Regions from separate parts of the Micromonospora sp. CNZ295 genome, predicted to be linked through region 3. Evidence: riboswitches for the same ligand, from Rfam matches in the RefSeq annotation. Region 3 holds a riboswitch; each other region holds the start of a gene.

Region 1 (6,919 bases), 4.5 Mb from region 3:
TCTGCACGTCGAGGTGCACGGCCCGGCCGACGCCGAGGTGACCGCGGTGCTCCTGCACGGCTGGACGCTGGACGGGCGCGCGTGGCACCGGCAGCTCGCCGACCTGCGCGAACGGTTCGCCGGGGCGGTCCGCGTGGTGGCCTACGACGCGCGCGGCCACGGGCGGTCCAGTTGCATGGCGCTGCCCACCGCCACCCTCGCCCAGCTCGGCGACGACCTCGCCGCGGTGCTCGACGCGGTGGCCCCGACCGGGCGGACCGTGCTCGTGGGGCACTCCATGGGCGGCATGACGATCATGGAGTACGCGCACCGCCACCCCGCGCACTTCGCCGCCCGGGTCGCCGGGCTGGTCTTCGTCTCCACCACCGCCGAGGGGCACACGCACACCGCCTACGGTCTGTCGCCCCGGATCGCCCGGTTGATCCGGCTCGCCGAGACCACCGGCGCCGGGGTCCTGGCCCGGTGCGGATCCTGGCGACCGCCCCGGGCGCTGCTGCGCGCGCTACGGCCCAGCATCCGCTGGATGCTCTTCGGTGACCGCTGTGATCCGGGCGACATCCGCCTGGTCACCTCCGCGGTGGCCCGGGCGTCGCTGCGGTCGATCGGCGGTTTCCGGGCCTCGATCGGGGCGCAGCACCGGCTGGAGACGCTCGCCGAGTTGGCCCACCTGCCGGCCGCGGCGCTGGTCGGCGACCGGGACCGGCTGACCCCGCCGCCGTGCGCGGAGTCGATCGCGGCCGCGCTGCCGGCCACCGAGCTCACCGTCTGTCCCGGCGCGGGACACATGCTGATGATGGAGCGCCCCGACGAGGTGAACGGCGCCCTGGCGGGGGTGCTGCGCCGGATCCTGGACCGTCCCGCCGCGACCGTGGAGGTCACCGGGTAACGCCTGCGTACCTCCAGCGGGCGGGGTGACGCCGGGGCGTACCCTCGTGCGTTGGCCGGCGTACGGCCGCGCGTACCGCGCCGCCCTCGCCGCCGTTGTCAGGAGGAGCGAGCGTTGACCGACCAGACCGCGCTGGAGCAGGAGATCGCCGTCGAGCAGCGGCATCTCGACCGGGTGTACGCGCGCCTGGCCGAGCTGCGCCGGTCGGCGGTCCGCGCGGAGAAGGAGGGCTACCGGCTGGCCCGGGTCGGCAACTTCGGCGCCCTGGTGGAGCGGGACGCGATGGTGTTCCACGCGGCGCAGCGCCGGCACCTGTTCGACGCCGAGCACGAGGGCCTGGTGTTCGGCCGGCTCGACCTGCGCGACGGGCAGGTGCTGCACGTCGGGCGGCTCGGCATCCGCGACGAGAACGCGGCCACCCTGGTGGTGGACTGGCGCGCGCCGGCGGCCGCCGCCTTCTACCAGGCCACCCCGGCGCGGCCGCTCGGCGTGGTCCGGCGTCGCATGATCCAGTCGAGCGGCGAGCGGGTCACCCGGATCGAGGACGACCTGCTCGACCCGGCCGCCGCCCCGCCCGACCTGACCGTGGTGGGCGACGGCGCCCTGCTGGCCACCCTGTCGAAGGCGACCGGGCGCGGCATGCGGGACATCGTGGCCACCATCCAGCGGGAGCAGGACGAGGCGATCCGGTCGCCCGGCCCGGGTGTCACGATAGTCTCCGGCGGCCCGGGGACCGGCAAGACGGCGGTCGCCCTGCACCGGGCCGCGTACCTGCTGTACTCCGACCGCAGCCGGTACGCCGGCGGCGGCATCCTGGTGGTCGGGCCGTCGGCGGTCTTCGTCGAGTACATCGCCTCGGTGCTGCCGTCGCTGGGCGAGGACACCGCCACGCTGGCCTCACTCGGCAGCCTCTTCCCGGGGATGCGGGCGACCCGCACCGACCCGCCGGAGGTGGCCGCGGTGAAGGGCTCGCTGCGGATGCGGCGAGTGCTGGAACGGGCCGCCCGGGACGCGGTCCCGGGTGCCCCCGGGGAGTTGCGGCTGCTGTACCGGGGCCAGCTGCTGCGCGTCGACCGCCGGGAGCTGGACACGATCCGGGACCGGGCGCTGCCCCGGGGGGCGCGGCGCAACGAGGTGCGCCGTGCCGGCTTCGACGGCGTCTTCGCCGCGCTCTGGGCGCAGGCCCGGCGGTCGGGGATCCCCCGCCTGCCCGACCAGCGCGCGTTCGAGGACGAGATCGCCGACCGGCCGGAGTTCCGCGAGTTCCTGAAGGCGTGGTGGCCCCGGCTGCACCCGCGCCACGTGCTGGGCTGGCTGACCCGGCCCGAGCGGCTGCGCCGGTACGCCGGGGGTGTGCTCTCCGGCCGCGAGATCCAGCTGCTCGTCGAGGCGTACCGGACCCTGGACACCGAGGGGCTGACCGTCGCCGACATCGCCCTGCTCGACGAGTTGGACACGCTGCTCGGCAAGCCGATGCGGCCGGCGAAGCCGAAGCGGGACCCGTTCCAGCTGACCGGCGGCGTACGCGAGCTGAGCACGTTCGCCGACCGGCAGCGGGCCGCCCGGGAGGCGGCCCGGCAGCGCCCCGAGGACTACCGCGAGTACGCGCACGTGGTGGTCGACGAGTCGCAGGACGTCTCGCCGATGCAGTGGCGCATGATCGGCCGTCGTGGCCGGCTGGCCTCGTGGACGGTGGTGGGCGACCCGGCGCAGACGGCGTGGACCGGCGACCCGGACGAGCTGGCCCGGGCCCGCGACCAGGCGCTCGGCCGGCGGCGGCGGCACCACTTCACGCTCACCACCAACTACCGCAACTCGGCGGAGATCTTCGCGGTGGCGGCGGCGGAGATCCGGCGGGTCGACCCGGACCTGCCGCTGCCGACCGCCGTCCGCTCGACCGGCGTCGACCCGATGCGGCTGGTCGTGCCGCCGGACGAGCTGGAGACGGCTGTCGTGGAGGCGGCCGGCACGCTGCTCGGTGAGGTGGCGGGGACGGTCGGGGTGATCACGCCGGTGCCGCGCCGGGACGCGGTCGCCGGGTGGCTGGGCGGCCTCGGCGCCCCGCGGCTGCAGGTGGTGACCAGCCTGGAGGCCAAGGGCATGGAGTACGACGGCGTCGTCCTGGTGGCGCCGGGCGAGATCCGGGCCGACCCGGGGTCGGGCGTGCGGACGCTGTACGTCGCGCTGTCGCGCGCCACCCAACGGCTCACCACCATCGACCCCACCGGCTGAGCCGGCACCGCGACCGACAGTTGCATACATAGCGATGTGAGCATAGGTTAGGCACGGATCGGGACGGGCGACGGAAGGTGTCCGCGTGGGCGCAGGTCATGACCACCACCACGGGTCGGTCGCGAACGCCGCGCAGCGGCACCGGGGGCGCCTCTGGGCGGCCTTCGGCCTGCTCGCCACCCTGATGGTGGTGGAGGCCGTGGCCGCCTTCCGCACCGGGTCGCTGGCCCTGCTCAGCGACGCCGGGCACATGTTCACCGACGTGCTCGGCATCGGCATGGCGCTGGCCGCGCTCACCGCCACCCGCCGGCGCAGCGGTGACCCGCAGCGCACCTTCGGGCTCTACCGGCTGGAGGTGCTGGCCGCCCTCGCCAACGCCCTGCTGCTCTCCGGCGTGGCGGTCTACGTGCTGGTGGAGGCCGTCCGCCGGTTCGGCGACCCACCGGAGGTGCGCACCGGGCCGATGCTGGTGGTGGCCATCCTCGGCCTGCTCGCCAACCTGGTCGCCTTCGCCCTGCTGCGGCCCGGCGCGAAGGAGAGCATCAACCTCCAGGGCGCCTATCTCGAGGTGCTGGGCGACCTGCTGGGCAGCCTCGGCGTGATCGCCGCGGCCCTGATCATCACCGGCACCGGCTGGTGGTGGGTCGACCCGCTGGTCGCGGTCGCCATCGGCCTGTTCATCCTGCCCCGCACCTGGCGGCTCGGGCGGGCGGCGCTGCGCATCCTGGTCCAGGCCGCGCCGGAGCACCTCCAGGTCACCAGCGTGCACGACCGGCTGGTCGCCGTGCCCGGCGTCGCCGAGGTGCACGACCTGCACGTCTGGACGCTGACCTCCGGGATGGAGGTGGCCTCCGCCCACCTGACGATCGCCACCGGCGCCGACGTCGCCGTCGTCCTCGCCGCCGCCCGGGCCACCCTGCGCGACGAGTTCCGCATCGAGCACGCGACGCTGCAGATCGAGCCGGGCGCGGCCGCCGGGACCTGTGGGGCCGTTGAGTGGTGAGGGGCACACGGCGATCCGCGCTGAGCTTCGTACCCTTATGTCTGATTGAGCGGTGACCACGCGGGCACCCTCAGTAACATCCGCTGCATGCGTCACCCCTGCCCCGGTAGGCTCTGACCCGGCCTCCGCCAGGCGGCACCCACCGGTGCCGGCGGCGGCCGCCGCCTAATCGCCCGCCCGGGCGAGCCGGGGAACCAGGTACCTGGGGTGCATCCGCGCCAGCGGTAGGGATCTTCCGTCCCGAACCCGTCAGCTAACCCGGTCGGCGGCTGACGGAAGGACATGTGCATATGCCAGCAGTGGCACCCGTACGACGACGACCCGCCGCCCGCGTGGCGGCCCTGATCATCGCGGCGCTCGCGCTCGGTCTCGGCGTCGCACCGGTCGCCCCGGCGGCGGCCGCTCCCCCGGCCCGCCAGGCCGCCGCACCCGGGGACGACCCGGAGGGCGGCACCCCCGCCCTCCGCGCCCAGCTCGAGGCGGCCAGCAAGGGGTATCTGGACGCCAAGCGGGCCCTGGAGACCTCGGTCAAGCGGCAGCAGGAGCTCGCCGCCCAGCTCAAGGCCACCGAGACGCAGCTCGCCGAGCACACCAGCCGGGTCGGGCAGATCGCCGGCCTCGCGTACCGCACCGGGCGCCTCGGCGCCGCGTCCGCGCTGCTCAACAGCTCGTCCCCCGAAGGCTTCATGGACCGGGCCGCCGCCCTCGACGCGGTGGCCGCCAACGAGGACCAGGCACTGCGCGAGCTGCTGGACACCCGCGACCAGGTCAACCAGGCCAAGCTCGCGGTGGAGGTCGAGATCGGCGAGCAGCGCAAGCAGCAGGCCGTGATGGCCAAGCGGAAGCAGCAGGCCGAGCGGGCGCTCACCGTGGCCAACGAGCGGGCCGGTTCCGGCCCCGCCAGCCGCGGTTCGACGCGGGCGGCACCCGCGCCCCGGAACTCGGACGGCTCCTGGCCCTCCGAGTCGTGCAGCGTCAACGACCCGACCCCGGCCAACGGCTGCATCACCCCGCGTACGCTGCACGCGCTCAACCAGGCCAAGGCGGCCGGCTTCACCCGGTACGTCTCGTGCTTCCGCTCGGGCGGCTCCGGTGAGCACCCGAAGGGCCGGGCCTGCGACTTCGCGGCCCAGAAGAACGGGTTCGGCGGGGACGCGACCGGTGGCGACCGGACGTACGGCAACAACCTGGCGGCGTTCTTCGTGAACAACGCCGACCGGCTCGCCGTGCTCTACGTGATCTGGTACCGGCAGATCTGGTTGCCCAGCAGCGGGTGGAAGTCGTACAGCGGCGCGGGTGGCGACCCGTCCAGCGACCACACCAACCACGTGCACCTGTCGGTCTACTGACGCGGGCGCCCGGGCGGGGCCGTCGGGCGACCGGCGGCCCCGGTCCGCCGGCGGCTTCAGGCTGCTTCCAGCGCGGCGCCGAGCCGGCTGGCGAGCGCCAGGTGCGCGGCACGGGCCCGCGCGAACGCGTACCCGAACAGCGGTGCCGGCGCCGCGAGGGTGATCTCCACGTCGATGCGTACGCCCTCCGGCTCCGGCGAGAGCCGGGTGCGGTTGCGTATCATCGTGGCCGGCCACTGCCGGGCCACGGTGACCACCTCGTCCTCCGTCGCGACGAGCACGTCGGCGCGGTAGGTGACCGGCAACCGCAGCCGGCCGAGCGGGAGCCGGTCGGTGATCGCGTAGCTGGCACGGGCGCCGCGCCGGGGCGCGACCCGGCGGACCCGGGCGATCAGCGGATGGAACTCGCCGTGCCGGAGCAGGTCGGCCAGCAGGTCGGCGGCGGCCGCGGGCGAGGACCGCGCCTGGACGGTGTAGCTGAAGGATTCCCGCCTGAGCACGCCGTCTCCCGCCGTCGTCGCTCCCCCGATCGTCACCCACTCCCGCCCGGGCTGGCAACGTCCGGCCGGTGACCGCCCGGACGCCCGGCGGTCGCCCGCCGGCCCGACTACGGTCGGCGGATGGGGTACGACGCGACATGGACGACGGCCGGGAGACGCGGGCATGGCTGAACACGTGATGGTCTTCGCGCCGACACCGCGGCTCACGGTGACGATCGACCAGCCCAGCGACGCGCCGGAACTGCACCTGCATCCGGGCGGGCAGGGTGTCTGGCAGGCCCGCATGATCATGTCGCTCGGGGTCGACGTGGTGCTCTGCACGGCACTGGGTGGCGAGGTCGGCCAGGTGCTGGAGCCGCTGCTGGTCAGCGAGGGCGTCGACCTCAAGGTGGTGGTCCGGGACTCCGGTGGCAGCGGAGGGTACGTGCACGACCGGCGCGCGGGCGCCCGCCGGGAGGTCGTGGACGTGCCCGGCCATCCGCTCGGCCGGCACGAGCTGGACGAGCTGTACAACCTGGCGCTCGGCGAGGGACTGCGCGCTCCGGTCAGCGTGCTCAGCGGGCCGAACGAGCCGTCCCTGGTCCCGGCGGAGCTGTACCGGCGCTTCGCCGCCGACCTCGGCGCCAACGGCGCCCGGGTGGTGGTCGACCTGGCCGGCGAACACCTGGCCGCCGTACTCGACAGCGGTGTCTTCTTCCTCAAGGTCAGCCACGAGGAGCTGATCGCCGACGGGCGGGCCGCCGGCGACGACGAGGACCAGCTCGCCCGCGCGATGTACGACCTGCACGCCGGCGGGGCGGAGAACGTGGTGGTGAGCCGCGCCGACAAGCCGGCCCTCGCGCTCGTCGACGGCGAGGTGTTCGAGGTCGAGATGCCCCGCCTCCAGGCCGCTGATCCGCGCGGGGCGGGCGACTCGATGACCGCCGGGGTGGCCGCCGTGGTGGCCCGG
Region 2 (6,919 bases), 1.5 Mb from region 3:
CTGTGGTCTTCGTGGTGACCTGGGTGGTGGCCGGCGGCTGGATCCGGGCCGAGCTGTGGGCGGCGCTGCTGTCCGCGGCGTACGTCCTGGTCATCGCTGCCGCCGCCGACGCGGACGTGCGCGGCCGGCGGACCCCGTGGCGCTCCCGGCCGATGGTCTGGCTCGGCGAGGTCTCGTTCGCGTTCTACCTGGTGCACGTCCTGGTAATGGTGAGCGTGCTGCGGCTGACCGGTCACTACGGCGTGGGCCTGGGTGGCTGGTGGGGGCCGGCCGCCGTGGTGGGCTTCCTCCTGGTCAACCTGCTGCTGGCGGCGCTGCTGCACCGCTGGGTGGAGACACCGATGATGCGCCGGCTCGGGCCGCGCCGCACCCGGCGGCCCGCCGCCGGGTCCGTGCCGGCGCCGCGCACCGCCGAGCCCGACAACCCCAGGGTGTACGCGGGCGAGCGCCGCTGATCCTCCACGCTGGCCGGTCCCGGCGCGCAACTCACCGCGACACGCCCGTCACAGCTGCCGGCGGGGCGGTGCCGGCGGTACCGTGGGGCCGTGCTTCCGGTCGCCCTCACCTGTCCGTTGTGGTGGGTGGCGCGCTGGGCCTCGCGGCTGCTCGCCGGCCTCGCACTGACCGCCGGTCTCACCTTCGGCGGCACCGGCCCGGCCCACGCGGCCGGGGCGGTCGATGCGACCGGAGCGTTCGCCACGGTCGCCCCCGCGGCTGACTCCACCCGGCCGACTGCCGATGGCGAGCGCTGCGCGGGCGGGTCCGCGCCCGGCATCACGTCGGCCACCCGGTCGGCGGTGGACGAGGCGTCCTCGGGCTGGCTGACGGCCGTCGCCGCGGCGGTGCCGCACGGCAGCGCCCGGCCGGCCCCGGCGACCGGCGGCGACTCGGTGCGGTGGTCCGACCGGTCCGGCACCACCTCCGGTCCGCGGGCCCCGCCGCTGAGCTGAGCGCGGCCGCCCGACACCTTGCGCACGGGCACCCTCCCGCCGCGAGCGGCAGCGGACGGGCCCTGCCGACACTCACCGACTCGACCACGGGTCCCTGAGTCGGCCCGGCCCGACCAGCATCCGTCCCCCCGCCGCACCGCCGGCCAGCCTGCCGGGCGGTGCGAGCGTCCGATCCGTATCCCCGTGAGGATTGCCGGCAATGACCACCGTTCTCCACGAGTTCCTCGTCGATGTGCCCCGGGCGACGGCCATCTGGTCGGCGCTGCTCCTGCTCGCCCTGACCACGCTCACCGTCGTCGCCGCCCGGCCCGAGCCGGACCAGCCCGTCGCCGACCCGCCACCGCCGGACGAGACCGCCGACCTGCGCCGGTACGCCGAGGAGGTGGCGGTGGCAGCGGCTGGCGCGGCCCAGACGGCGCGTCGGCGGCGGGACGCCTGGCTGGCCGCCCAGCAGGAGGCCGAGGGGGCCTGGCAGGCGTACGACGAGGCGGACAGCGCGGCCTGCCGGCTCGCCGCGGCGGCGCCGCTGCCGCCGCCGGCCAGCCCCCGCACGCCGGCCGAGTACGCGTACCGCGAGCGCTGGCTGCACCACGCCGCGGTGGCCGCCCATTGGCGCGGCGACCTCTCCGCCCAGCAGCTCCAGGACGTGTTCCGGCACCGGGAGGGGTGGGACCCCCGCCTGCACCCGGTGGACCAGGAGATCGTCTTGACGCGGGCCGTGCGGGACGGCAAGCTGGCCGCCTATCGCGCGGCGGCGGCGCGTGAGCGGGCGTGCTGGCGGGACGCCGAGGTGGCCGCCGAGGCGGCCCGGACGCTCGCCGCGGAGGCGTGCGCGGCGGCGGAGCGGCTGCGCCCGGTGCGGCCGGCGCGGTCCCGGCCGGCGCCGGTCGGACGGCGGGTGGCCTCGGTGCGATGGCGGCCGGCCCGGGTGGGCTGACCTGCCGCGTTAATTTCGGTGACGCCGCTCACAGGAATGCCGAACCGGTCAAGTTTCTCAGGCTGGTCGATTATCTCAGGCCCCGTGCGAGAAAAAGGGACGACCTGTCCCGTTCTCGACCGGCCGCGCCGTCATGGCCCCTTAGCCAATTGAGTGACGTCAGTTCGGAAGTGTCCACTAAATTGCTGCCATGATCGAGGTTTAAGCAGGTCACGACGGCTTGGCAGGCCCATGAACCGACCAGTAATGTCGGCCCGTCCGGTGCGGTACCCGTCGCAAGTGGCGACGCCGCGCCGACCCGCTCAATCGCCGAAAGGCGAGCCGGGGACCCCTTGCAACTGGGGTGAATCCGCGAGTTTCGCGGTAGGGCGCACTTCCCGCCCGAATCCGTCAGCTAACCCGGTAGGCGGTGCCGGAAGGAGTTCCGTCTTCGTGCAGCACGAACCAGCCCCCCGGGCGTCCCGCCGCCTCCACGGCCTCGCGGTGCCCGCGCCCGTCCGGTCCACCGCCGGGCGCTGACCCACCGCCCACCGCCCGGTCCCACCGGGCGCGAACCCTGGTGGCCACCCGCCGGCGGAGCCCCCTCCGCGCGGCCCGCCCCTCGCCGCTCGCGGCCGGCACGGTGCGCCACCAGCCCCAACCGTCCGTGGAGGAGAAGGAACCCGTGAAGCACCACCTCAAGCGACAGCTCCGTCGCCTCGTCTCCGAGCGCCCGTACCAGGTCGCCGCCGCGTCGGCCGCGGCGCTCGTGCTGGCGACCGGGGCCGGCGCCCTGGCCGCCGGCGCCGACGAGACCCCGGCCCCCACCTCGGCGCAGTCCACCGCCGCGCTGGCCGAGCGGGACGGCGACGCCCCCGCCTCGCGTGGCGAGGCCCGCGTGGCGGTCGCCCCCACCAGCGCCGCCCCGTCGAGCGCCGCGCCGTCCAGCGCCCCCGCCACCACGGCCGCCGCCGACCCGGATCTCAAGAAGAAGCCGGCGGCGCCCAAGCCGCCGAAGTCCAAGGTCCTGAAGTACGACTACCAGGCGCAGATCAACTTCTACTACTGCGGGCCGGCCGCCGTCCGGAACGCGCTCAGCGCCGCCGGCATCGAGCGGACGCAGGACCAGCTCGCCGGGCCGCTCGGCACCGACCAGTTCGGCACCGACTCGGCCGAGGACACCACCCGGGTGCTCAACGCCACGGTGAAGGGCTCCCCGTACCGGACCCGGATGATCAAGGGCGGCGCCGCCACCCCGGCCCAGATGGACCAGCTCCAGGCCGACGTCGTCAAGGCCGTCACCGACGGTCGCGGCGTGGTGGTCAACGTCGCCGGCTCCGCCACCGACACCGCCGGCGGCTGGCACTCGTTCCCCGGCGGCCACTACATCGCGGTCGTCGGCTACGACGACGAGGGCCGCCGGGTGCGGATCGCCGACTCGGCGAACCCCGCCGCCGGCTCGTACTGGATGACCACGATCGCGCTGGCGAACTGGGCCGCGACCCGCGGCTACTCCGCCTGATCTGCCGCTGCGACGTCGGGCGCCGGTTCCCCTTCCTGGGGATCGGCGCCCGTCGCCGTTCCGGCGGCCGGGCCGGAGGCCGCGCGGCCCCGCGAGGGGCGACTCGTGTCACCCCTGGCCGTCGCGTGCCGGCTTTCCGCAGGTACGGGGCGGAGTGCGCGCGCCATGACCGCGCGCCGTCGCGCGCGGCCAGCGCGCGCCGCTTCGCGCACCATGGCCGCACCCAGCCGCCCGTCCCAGCCGGCTTCCGCACGACGCCCGTGCGCAGATCTTGGACAGTTACCGTTCGCCGCGAACGGTAACTGTCCAAGGTCTCTGAGCGCTGAGGGTTGTCCCGGACCAACCGCGCCGCCGCACGCCGGCTTCGAGGCGGCAACCGGCAGGGGGCGGCACCTGACCCAGAAAAAGCGCCCGCCCGGATACCGGGGCGGGCGCTTTCGAGTGGCTGGTCAGCCGCGCGCGGAGACCCTCGTGACGAAGGCCCGCCACGCGGCGGGGGAGAAGGTCAGCGCCGGCCCGGTCGGGTCCGTGGAGTCCCGGACACCCACGACACCGGGCAGGTTGTCGGCGACCTCGACGCAGGTGCCGCCGTTGGTCGACGAGCGGGACGACTTGCGCCAGCGGGCACCGGTCAGGTTGTCCATGTCTTCGCCGCTTTCGTGAGTACGTCGAGTGTCTGCCCGAGCGGGAGGGCCTCACCCCGGACCGCTTCCCACAGCACTCCCAAGCGCGCCACCGGGTCGGGCAGTCCTTCGGTCTGCGACTTTAGCTGGTGGTCCACGCAGCCGGCGCGTGAGCCATCCGGCAGGTCGGCCAGGATGAACGCTCCGGCCAGTCCTGAGTAGATGCCAGCGGACAACGGCACGACGTGCAACTGAATATGGGGCTGTGCGGCGCAGGCCAGCAGGTGTTCCACCTGCTCGGCCATCACGTCGGCGCCTCCGCACGCCCGCCGGACGACCATCTCGTCCAGCACGACGAAGAGCTGTGGGGCCGGGTCCCGACCGAGAACGGACTGCCGTTCCAGCCGCGCGGCCACGCGCCGGTCGAGCTCCGCAGCCGGCGCACGGGCCGCGCGGAACGTCGCGCGAGCGTACGCCTCGGTCTGGAGCAGCCCCGGCACGAAGGAATGTTCGTACCAGCGCAGCGCGGTCGCCTCCCGCTCGACCTGAATCCACTCGCGCAGCCAGACCGGAGCGGCATCCCCCTTGACCAACTCGTCCCAGAGCGTCGCGAAGTAGCCACCCGTGCTCAACGCCTTGTCGACCGCCGTCAGGTAGGGCAGCGTCGGCGGTTTGGTCCCGGTCTCGATCGCGCTGACCTGCGAATCCGAGCAGTAGACCGACTCGCCGAGTTGAGCCTGGGTCAGCCCGGCGGCCGTCCGGCGTCGCCGCAGCTCACGGAGGAGGAACTCGGACGGCGAGATACCCACGACTTCCACACCCTTCCACGGCTCTCCACACCACTCCGCGCCGGTCCGCATCGGAGCGTCGCGCTCCGCGATCGAGTGGTGACTGTTCCGAGCCTAGGGGGCTGGCGTCCAGGGTGGAAGGACGAGCGGCGTGCGCCGGTGGAGGGCCCCGAACTCACCGGTCGCGCCGCCGGCCCCGGCCTACCCGCGAAGGAGGTACCGCTGGTGACCATCGCCGTCGGCCGCACGATCCGGGTCCGGGAGGACGCCTACCGGTTCGGCACCGGGACCCTGACCCTGTCCATCACCGAGGTCATCAGCAGCCAGGTCATCGACGGCGCGGTCTGGGTCCAGCTCAAGGGCCGCGAGATCCGCCCGGACCGGTCGGTCGCTCCCCGGGAGCGGTACGCGGCCGTCCGGGTCGACGCCGTGACGGAGATAGAGCCGGTGCGGGCCCGGTGACCCGACGCCGCGCCGAACACATCCCGTCCCGGCCCACCTGGCGCTGCCGGGCGTGCGGGATCGCGTGGCCGTGCTCGCCGGCGAAGCTTCGCCTGCTGGGGGAGTACCGCCATGACCGGGCGGCCCTGCTGGTCCACCTGGCGACGCTCTGGGCTGAGGCCGCCGAGCAACTCGCCGGGTTGGACGGCGGCACCCCACCGGACCGCCTGTTCGAGCGCTTCACCGCCTGGGCCCGCGCCCGGTAGGCGGCCGCCCGCCGCACCAGCCGGGCCGCCCCGAGCCGGCGACCCGACCGGGCGTACTCAGGAAAGCTGCTCCTTGGCCTCGTCGTAGCCGGCCGGGGCAGGTGCCGCGGTGGGCGAGTAGATCACGCGGATGACGCCGGTCGGGTACGCCTCCGTCGCCGTCACCGCGAAGTGGTACCGCGGGTCGCCGTCGTCGAACAGTTTGCGGCCCTTGCGCGCCGCCACCGGGTGCACCAGCAGGCGCAGCTCGTCGACCAGCCCCGCGGCGAGCAGCTGCTGCACCACGGAGATCGACCCGGGGATGAGGACGCCCCGGAGGCTGGCGTCGGCCTTGAGCGCGGCGACGGCATCGACCAGCTCACCGCCGATCAGCTCCGAGTTGCGCCAGGAGAACTCCAGCGGCTGCCGCGACACCACCACCTTGCGCATGTCCCCGAGCTGCTTCGCGAACGGCGCGTCCTCGCCACCCGCGGCCTCCCGGTCGGGCCAGGCGCCGGCGAAGCTGTCGTAGGTCACCCGGCCGATGAGCAGCACGTCGGCGGCGTCGTAGTCCTCGGTCACGGCACGGCCCATGTTGTCGTCGAAGTACGGGAAGTGCCAGTCAGGGTCGATCTCGGCCACACCGTCGGCCGAGATGAACAGGGTGGAGATGACCTTCGCCATCGAGGTGGTCCCTTCGAAAGAGAGTGTGTCGGCAGGTTGGACCGGTGCAGCATCGCAAACTCATCGGCCGGCCACGGCCCGACCGGACGAACCAGGTGTCGGCCTCCGTCGCAAGCTTTGTGCCGGGTGCGCCAGCCCGGTCGCCGACCTGATCAGGAATCGAGAAGCGGCGGGCGTCCGGCCAGACCTAGCCTTTTCCTCAGTTCAGCGGCGTCCCGCCGCACCGGCAACGTCGAAAGGCAACCTGAGTTATGGCCGAGAAGAGTGCCAAGACCGAATCCGACGGCTTCAGCGCCGAAGAGCGCGCCGCGATGAAGGAGCGCGCGGCCGAGTTGCGCGCCGAGGGCAGGAAGGGCGCCAAGAAGGCCGACGGGCTGCAGGCGGTCCTGGACCGGATCGCGCAGATGGCGCCGGAGGACCGCGCGCTCGCCGAGCGCGTACACGTGGCGGTGACCGCCGCCGCCCCGCAGCTGGCGCCGAAGACCTGGTACGGGATGCCCGCCTACGCGAACGAGGACGGCAAGATCGTCGTCTTCTTCCAGGACGCGGGCAAGTTCAACTACCGGTACTCGACGCTGGGCTTCCAGGACACGGCCAACATCGACGACGGGGACATGTGGCCGGTGTCGTACGCACTCCAGACGTGGAGCCCGGAGGTGGAGAAGAAGGTGATCGAGCTGGTGCGGGCCGCGGTTTCCTGACCGGGGCAGAATGGCCCCATGACGGTTGCCCCGACGCCCGCGGCCGGTT
Region 3 (6,919 bases):
CGACCCGGGTGCGGAGCAGGTAGCCACCCGCCTCCAGATCGGCGACGATCGCCTGTGCGGCCCGTTCGGTGATGCCGACCTCGTCGGCCACGTCACGGAGCCGGGCGGTGGGGTTGCGCGCGATGGCGAGCAGCACGTGGCCATGGTTCGTGAGGAACGTCCAGTTTCGGGTGCTCCCCGGCTCTTCTGCGGTCGCCATGCCGCCATCGTATGACCCGTCCGGGGAGTGCTCACGACCACCGTGACTCCAAAGGGGCCGCGCGCAAGGGCTCGACAACATATGAAGCGCATATCACGCATCCCTTGACGTGCCTTTTGCTGCGTGTGACGGTGGGTGACAGCCCGAGTCCAGTGCCGGTCCGGGTCCCACCAGTTCGTCGCCGCAGGGACGAGGTGAGGCATGAGTAATCCCGGAACGCCCGGCACGCAGCCGGACCAGGCCCGGCAACCCGCCGCACCGGCGGGCGCAGGCCGCGCCGCAGACGCGGCCCCGGCCGGCCCGATCAGCCCGCCGGGAGCGGTCGTGGCCGCAGTCACCAACCCGGCGCAGGCGCTCGCCGAGCTGTGCGCCGGCAATCGGCGCTTCGTGGCGTGCGAGCCGCGCCACCCCAACCAGGACGCCGGCCGCCGGGCGGCCGTGGCGGACGGGCAGCACCCCTTCGCGGTGATCGTCGGTTGCTCCGACTCCCGGCTCGCCGCCGAGATCATCTTCGACCGGGGGCTGGGCGACCTGTTCGTAGTGCGTACCGCGGGGCACACCGTCGGGCCGGAGGTGCTCGGCAGCGTGGAGTACGCCGTGACCGTGCTCGGCACGCCGCTCGTCGTCGTACTCGGGCACGACTCCTGCGGCGCCGTGCAGGCGGCCCGTGCGGCCGCCGCCACCGGGGCACCCCCGCCCGGCCACCTCGGCGCCGTGGTCGACGCCGTCGTGCCGAGCCTGCGTCGGGCCGCCGCCGAGGGCATCGCCGGCATCGACGGGATCGTCGACATCCACATCGCGTGCACCGTGGAGGCGATGCTGGACCGGTCGGAGCCCCTCGCGGCCGCCGTGGCCGCCGGGCGGTGCGCGGTGGTGGGCATGTCGTACCGCCTCGCCGCCGGGGTGGCGCGGACGGTGGCCGCGGTGGGGGTTGCCGACCCCAGCGCGGCCGAGCGCGCGGCGGCCTGATCCGGCCGGCATCGGGCCGGCGGCCGAACGAGCAGCGCCGGGACCGCGGACGCCACGGGCCGCCCCGTGGGTCGTGGGGCGGCCCGATCGCGTGTGGTCGTCCTACAGGAGCGACACGTGGACGTGGTCGGTATGGTCGGACGCGCCGCTGTACGACTTCCAGCCGGTTGCCGGGAACCAGATCTGCCGGTTCCAGATCACGTAGTAGACGCCGAGCCGGTCGGCGTTCCGGACCAGGAACGCGGTCAGGTTGTTGCCGTACATCCGCATGTCGTTGTTGTGCCAGGAGGCGAACCCGCTCTTCTGGAGCGACCAGTCGCAGGCCCTGCCCTTGGGATGCTCGAACGGGCCGCCCGACCGGTGGCAGCCGACGAACCGGTTGAACCCGACCCGCTTGACCTCCTTGTACATGTGCAGCGTCCGGGGGGTGACGCAGCCGGAGGTGGTCGGATCGGGCTCGCTGCAGGACTGGGCCTTCCAGTCGCCGTCCGCGGTGCGGCCCGGGGCCACCCGGGCGACCGGCGAGGTAGCGTTGACCAGGCCGCCGGTGAGCCCCTTGCCGCCGACCAGGCGCAGCGCCTTCTCCGCCTCCCGCTTCTCGCGGTTGATGGCGTTGGTGAGCTTCTGCTGCTCGCGGATCTCGGCCTCGAGCGCGAGCTTGGCCTGCTCGGCGCGGTTCTTGACCGCGTTGACGACGCCGAGTCGCTGGTCGTTGACGAGGTTCAGCTCGTCCAGCGCGGTCGCGCGGGCGATGAACGAGTCGGGAGTGTTCGCGGTCAGCAGCATCGACATCGCGCCGATCCGGCCGGTCCGGTAGGACTGGGCGGCGATCTCGTTGACCTGCGGTGCCAGGGCGTTGAGGTCGGCCTGCGCCTTCCGGAGCTCCAGTTCGAGGGCGAGTCGGCGCTGCTCCGACTTCTTCAGCGCGGTGTTCGCCTTGATGAACTCGCGGTTGCGGGACTCGATCAGGTCGCCCAGCAGCTTGGGCTCCTCGTCGTGCCCGGAGGGCTGAGGGGGACTGGTGGGGGCGGCCGACGCCGGGGTGGGTCCGGCGAGGACCGCCAGCGCGGCGAGCACGGCCACCACGGGTGTCAACCAGCGGCGTAGGGGTGCCGTCACAGTGTTCCCTTCCGTCGACCGCCGACCGGGTTAGCTGACGGGTTCGGGACGGAAGCGGCCCCTACCGCTGGTGCGGATTCACCCCACGTACCTGGTTCCCCGGCTCGCCTGGTGGCGATTGGGCGGTGGCCCCGCAGACGCCGGTGCGCGCCTTCGGCGGTGACCGGCAGCGAGGTTACCTGACAGTCGTCCTGGGGATCTACGTCCCGAAGCCGACCAAACGCGCGATTTCGTCGGTGCACTGCGTAACCAGTGACGCGTTTATCAGGAGGATGCTCCTGGATCGTCACGCTCCGGAGTGTCACCATGTGGTGTCCGTGCTCCTGTCTCGATCGGGCCACCGGTCACCGGTGGCGGGGGTGGTCGTTCCGGCGCGGGCAACGCTGAGCGCCGCCAGCGCCTCGGTGCGTTCCCGGGCCGGCCGTGGCGGCGGCGCGGGGGCGTCGTCGCCGCCGGTCGTCCCGCCGCTACCCCGGCCGGCGGTGGTGACCAGGGCGGCCAGCCCGGTGGTCAACGGGACGGCGGCGATCAGTCCGAGCGTCGCGACCGCGCTGCGGACGATCTCCTGGGCGAGGAACTCGCTGGTCAGCATCTGGCTCACCGGCCGCGAGTCGGCGGTCAGCAGGAGCAGCACCGGCAGCGAGGCACCCGCGTACGCCAGCACGATGGTGTTCACCGTGGAGGCGATGTGGGCCCGGCCGACCCGGGTGGCGGACCGGTAGAGCTGGCGGCGGGACAGCCCCGGGTTGGCGTTCGCCAGCTCGGTGACGGTGGCCGCCTGGGTGACGGTGACGTCGTCGAGCACGCCGAGCGAACCGATGATGATCCCGGCCAGCAGCAGGCCGTGCAGGTCGACGCCGGCCTGGAGCATCGACAGCGTGGTGGCCTCCTCGCTGCCGTACCCGGTCAGGTGGGTGGCGGCGGTCGCGAGCATGCCCAGCACGCCGGTGAGCACCAGACTGCCCAGTGTGCCGAGCACCGCGACCGAGGTCTGCGCGGTGACGCCGTGGGTGAGGTACAGCACCACGAACATGATCAGGGCGGCGCCGACCACGGCGACCAGCAGCGGCGACCGGCCGGCGCTGATCCCCGGCAGCACGAAGGTCAGCAGGATGGCGAAGCTGGCGGCCAGGCCGGCGAGGGCGGCGAAGCCACGCCAGCGCCCGAACGCCACGATCGCGGCGGCGAACAGGGCCACCAGCCACACCAGTGGCTTGCCCCGCTGGTGCTCCGCGATGTTGTAGGCACGGGCCGACGGGTCGGCGGGGTCGGTCAGCTCGACCAGGATGACCTCGTCGCCGACGGCGACCGCCGGTGCTCCGGGCCCGGCGGGCACCGGGGTCTCGACCTGGCGTCCGGCGTCCGGCCCGTCGCCAACCCGTACGGTCACGGTGCCACACGGGCCGTCGCCGGTGGCCGGGCCGCCCTCGGGCGCCTCCGACGTCGGCGGGCACGGCTCGGTCACCACCCTGGTCACGGTGGCGTGGAAGCGGGGCGGCTCGGTGGTGGCGTCGGGCTCCCGGGTGTCCCGGGGCCAGAGCACGAGGGCGGCGACCACGGTCGCGACGAAGAGGGGGACCACCGTCGCGACGAGGATCCGTCGCACCCCGGGCGGGGCGGACGGAGCGGGACGGGTGTGGTCGGCGCCCATCGAGTGTCTCCCAACGATGTCAGGGCGGGGTACGGGCCGGCGGCTCGGACGGTTCAGCGTTCCCCGGAACTCCTCGCGGCGGGGTCCCGGCGGGTGGTGTCGTGGCCACGTACCGTGATGGCCGGGTCGGGCCTCGCATGGCCGCGCGCCGTCGGCGGCGGCACCGGCGCCCCGGGGTGGGCGGAGGCCGGGCGGTACGGGATCCGAAAGGCCATCGGCCGAATCGTAGCCAGCGCGGTCCCTGGACGCAGGTCGCGCGGTGGGGTGTCGGCGGTCGGGCCCGACGGTGGCGTCCGCGCGCCGGTTCCGCCCGGGCGCATGTCGACGGCTTGGCGGGGCATGATGCGGGCATGGCGGCGCACCCCAGGCCCGGCGGCGACCCGCCGCACGGCGGGCACCAGAGCGACGGCGGGCACGGACGCCACGGCGGGCACGGCGGGCACGGCGGCCACGAAACCGACGGCGGGCACGGCGGGCACGACAAGCACGCGGGGCACGACCCGGAGATGTTCCGCCGCCGGTTCTGGGTCTGCCTGCTGCTCACCGTGCCGGTCGTGCTGACCAGCCACATGGTGATGGACTGGTTCGGCTACCGGCTGGAGTTCCCGGGCCGGTCGCTGGTGGGGCCGGTGCTCGGCTCGGTGGTGTTCCTGTGGGGCGGCTGGCCGTTCCTGGTCGGGGCCGTGCGGGAGGTGCGGGACCGCGCCCCGGGGATGATGCTGCTCGTCGCCATGGCGATCACGGTCGCGTACGCCGCGTCGCTGGCCACCAGCCTGGGTGCGTTCGACCTGGACTTCTGGTGGGAGCTGGCGGCGCTGGTCACGATCATGCTGCTCGGCCACTGGCAGGAGATGAAGGCGATCGGGCAGGCCCGGGGCGCACTCGCGGCCCTGGCCGCGCTGCTGCCGGACGAGGCCGAGCGGGTGGAGCCGGACGGCGCCGTGAGCCGGGTTTCGGCCGGCGAGCTGCGGGTCGGTGACGTGGCGCTGGTGCGGCCGGGCGGGCGGGTGCCGGCGGACGGCCGGATCACCGACGGGACCGCGGAGCTGGACGAGTCGATGATCACCGGCGAGTCCCGGCCGGTCACCCGCGCGGTGGGCGACCGCGTGGTGGCCGGCACCGTGGCCACCGACTCCGCCGTCCGGGTCCGCGTCGAGGCGATCGGCGAGGAGACCACCCTCGCCGGCATCCAGCGGATGGTGGCGCAGGCGCAGCAGTCCAGCGGGCGGGCTCAGGTGCTGGCGGACCGCTTCGCCGCCGGCCTGTTCTATGTCGCCACGGCCGCCGCGGTGGCCACCGTGGTCGCCTGGACCGCACTGGGCAACGCCGACGAGGCGGTGGTCCGGACGGTCACCGTGCTGGTCATCGCCTGCCCGCACGCGCTGGGCCTGGCGATCCCACTGGTGATCGCGCTGTCCACGGCGCTCGCCGCCCGCTCCGGGATCCTGGTGAAGGACCGGCTGGCGCTGGAACGGATGCGGACCGTCGACGCCGTGCTGTTCGACAAGACCGGCACCCTGACCCGGGGGGAGCACGTCGTCACCGACGTGGCCGCGGCGCCGGGTGCCGACGGGGGCGAGGTGCTGCGGCTGGCGGGCGGCGTCGAGTCGGACAGCGAGCACCCGCTGGCCCGCGCGATCGTCGAGGCCGCGGAGCAGCGGGGCGGGGTCCCGGCCGCGAGCGGTTTCCGCTCCCTGCCGGGCCGCGGGGTGCAGGCCACGATCGAGGGCCGGGAGTACGCGGTGGGCGGGCCGGCGCTCCTGCGCGAGCTGGGCGTACGCCCACCTGCCGCGCTGGCCGCGGCGGGTGACCGCTGGGCCGACCGGGGGGCGGCCGTGCTGCATCTGGTACGGCTGCCGGACACCGTGCTCGGCGCGCTGGCCCTGAACGACGAGGTACGGCCCGAGGCGCGGCAGGCGATCGACGAACTGCGGGCGGAGGGGGTCCACACCATCGCCATGATCACCGGGGATGCCCGGCCGGTCGCCGAGGCGGTGGCCGCCGAGCTCGGTTTCCGGCCCGGGGTGGACGAGGTGTTCGCCGAGGTGCTGCCGGCCGACAAGGACAGCAAGGTCACCGAGCTGCAGCAGCGCGGCCTGCGGGTCGCGATGGTGGGCGACGGTGTGAACGACGCGCCCGCCCTGGCCCGGGCCGACGTCGGGATCGCGATCGGGGCGGGCACGGATGTCGCGATCGAGTCGGCCGGTGTGGTGCTCGCCTCCTCCGACCCACGCGGTGTCGGCGCGGTGCTCCGGCTGTCCCGGGCATCGTACCGGAAGATGCGGCAGAACCTGGGGTGGGCGGCCGGGTACAACGTGCTGGCCCTGCCGCTGGCCGCCGGGGTGTTCGCCTGGGCGGGGCTGGCGTTGAGTCCCGCACTGGCGGCGGTGCTGATGTCCGGATCGACGATCGTGGTGGCACTCAACGCCCAGCTGCTGCGGCGCGTCCGGCTGGAGAGCAAGGAAGAGCCCCTTGCCAACGCCGCACGAGGTGGACGGGACCCTTCTTAACGCCGCGCGCCCCGCCCGGGTCAGCCGCGCTTCATCAGCCGGCCGACGGCGGCCATCATCTCGGTGGCCATCTCGTCGGCCCGGCCCTCGACGGCACCTTCGTGCATGCAGTGGCGCGCGTGCCCGTCGAGCAGCCCGAGCCCCACCTTGTCCAGCGCGGCCTGGATCGCCGAGATCTGGGTGAGGACGTCGATGCAGTACCGGTCCTCCTCGACCATCTTCTCGATGCCCCGGACCTGCCCCTCGATGCGGCGCAGCCGCGCGAGCAACTGGTCCTTGCTGGCGGTGTAGCCCCGGATCGGGGCGGGCGTGGGTGTGGTCATGCGAACAAGGATAGCGTACCCCTGGGGGGTATGTTAGTGTCGTGAACAGTTACCCCTGGGGGGTATCGTTGGTGACGGAGAAGGAGAGGTTCCATGGTCACCACCACGTACCAGGTGCAGGGCATGACCTGCGGGCACTGCGTGAATT

What was found. A riboswitch is a leader RNA that binds a small molecule or an ion and turns the genes downstream of it on or off. The one in region 3 is predicted to bind cyclic di-AMP.
Region 1: another riboswitch for cyclic di-AMP. It lies ahead of EV376_RS28410 (VldE C-terminal domain-containing protein); the one in region 3 lies ahead of EV376_RS07755 (VldE C-terminal domain-containing protein).
Region 2: another riboswitch for cyclic di-AMP. It lies ahead of EV376_RS14805 (C39 family peptidase); the one in region 3 lies ahead of EV376_RS07755 (VldE C-terminal domain-containing protein).

The regions. Positions count from the first base shown of each region.
Region 1 covers NZ_SHKZ01000001.1:6,107,317-6,114,235, forward strand. The annotation lists gene EV376_RS28395 (alpha/beta fold hydrolase) at 1-886, shown strand, start outside; gene EV376_RS28400 (AAA family ATPase) at 1,001-3,118, shown strand; gene EV376_RS28405 (cation diffusion facilitator family transporter) at 3,204-4,121, shown strand; cyclic di-AMP (ydaO/yuaA leader) riboswitch at 4,274-4,405, shown strand; gene EV376_RS28410 (VldE C-terminal domain-containing protein) at 4,421-5,470, shown strand; gene EV376_RS28415 (SRPBCC family protein) at 5,527-5,970, opposite strand; gene EV376_RS28420 (PfkB family carbohydrate kinase) at 6,134-6,919, shown strand, end outside.
Region 2 covers NZ_SHKZ01000001.1:3,129,298-3,136,216, forward strand. The annotation lists gene EV376_RS14790 (acyltransferase family protein) at 1-455, shown strand, start outside; gene EV376_RS14795 (hypothetical protein) at 546-950, shown strand; gene EV376_RS14800 (hypothetical protein) at 1,150-1,887, shown strand; cyclic di-AMP (ydaO/yuaA leader) riboswitch at 2,177-2,311, shown strand; gene EV376_RS14805 (C39 family peptidase) at 2,552-3,388, shown strand; gene EV376_RS14810 (DUF397 domain-containing protein) at 3,838-4,032, opposite strand; gene EV376_RS14815 (helix-turn-helix domain-containing protein) at 4,020-4,871, opposite strand; gene EV376_RS14820 (hypothetical protein) at 5,025-5,261, shown strand; gene EV376_RS14825 (flavin reductase) at 5,258-5,506, shown strand; gene EV376_RS14830 (dihydrofolate reductase family protein) at 5,564-6,169, opposite strand; gene EV376_RS14835 (hypothetical protein) at 6,421-6,870, shown strand; gene EV376_RS14840 (endonuclease/exonuclease/phosphatase family protein) at 6,889-6,919, shown strand, end outside.
Region 3 covers NZ_SHKZ01000001.1:1,619,570-1,626,488, forward strand. The annotation lists gene EV376_RS07745 (MarR family winged helix-turn-helix transcriptional regulator) at 1-199, opposite strand, end outside; gene EV376_RS07750 (carbonic anhydrase) at 401-1,168, shown strand; gene EV376_RS07755 (VldE C-terminal domain-containing protein) at 1,271-2,287, opposite strand; cyclic di-AMP (ydaO/yuaA leader) riboswitch at 2,292-2,422, opposite strand; gene EV376_RS07760 (YibE/F family protein) at 2,589-3,938, opposite strand; gene EV376_RS07765 (heavy metal translocating P-type ATPase) at 4,289-6,448, shown strand; gene EV376_RS07770 (metal-sensitive transcriptional regulator) at 6,469-6,771, opposite strand; gene EV376_RS07775 (cation transporter) at 6,865-6,919, shown strand, end outside.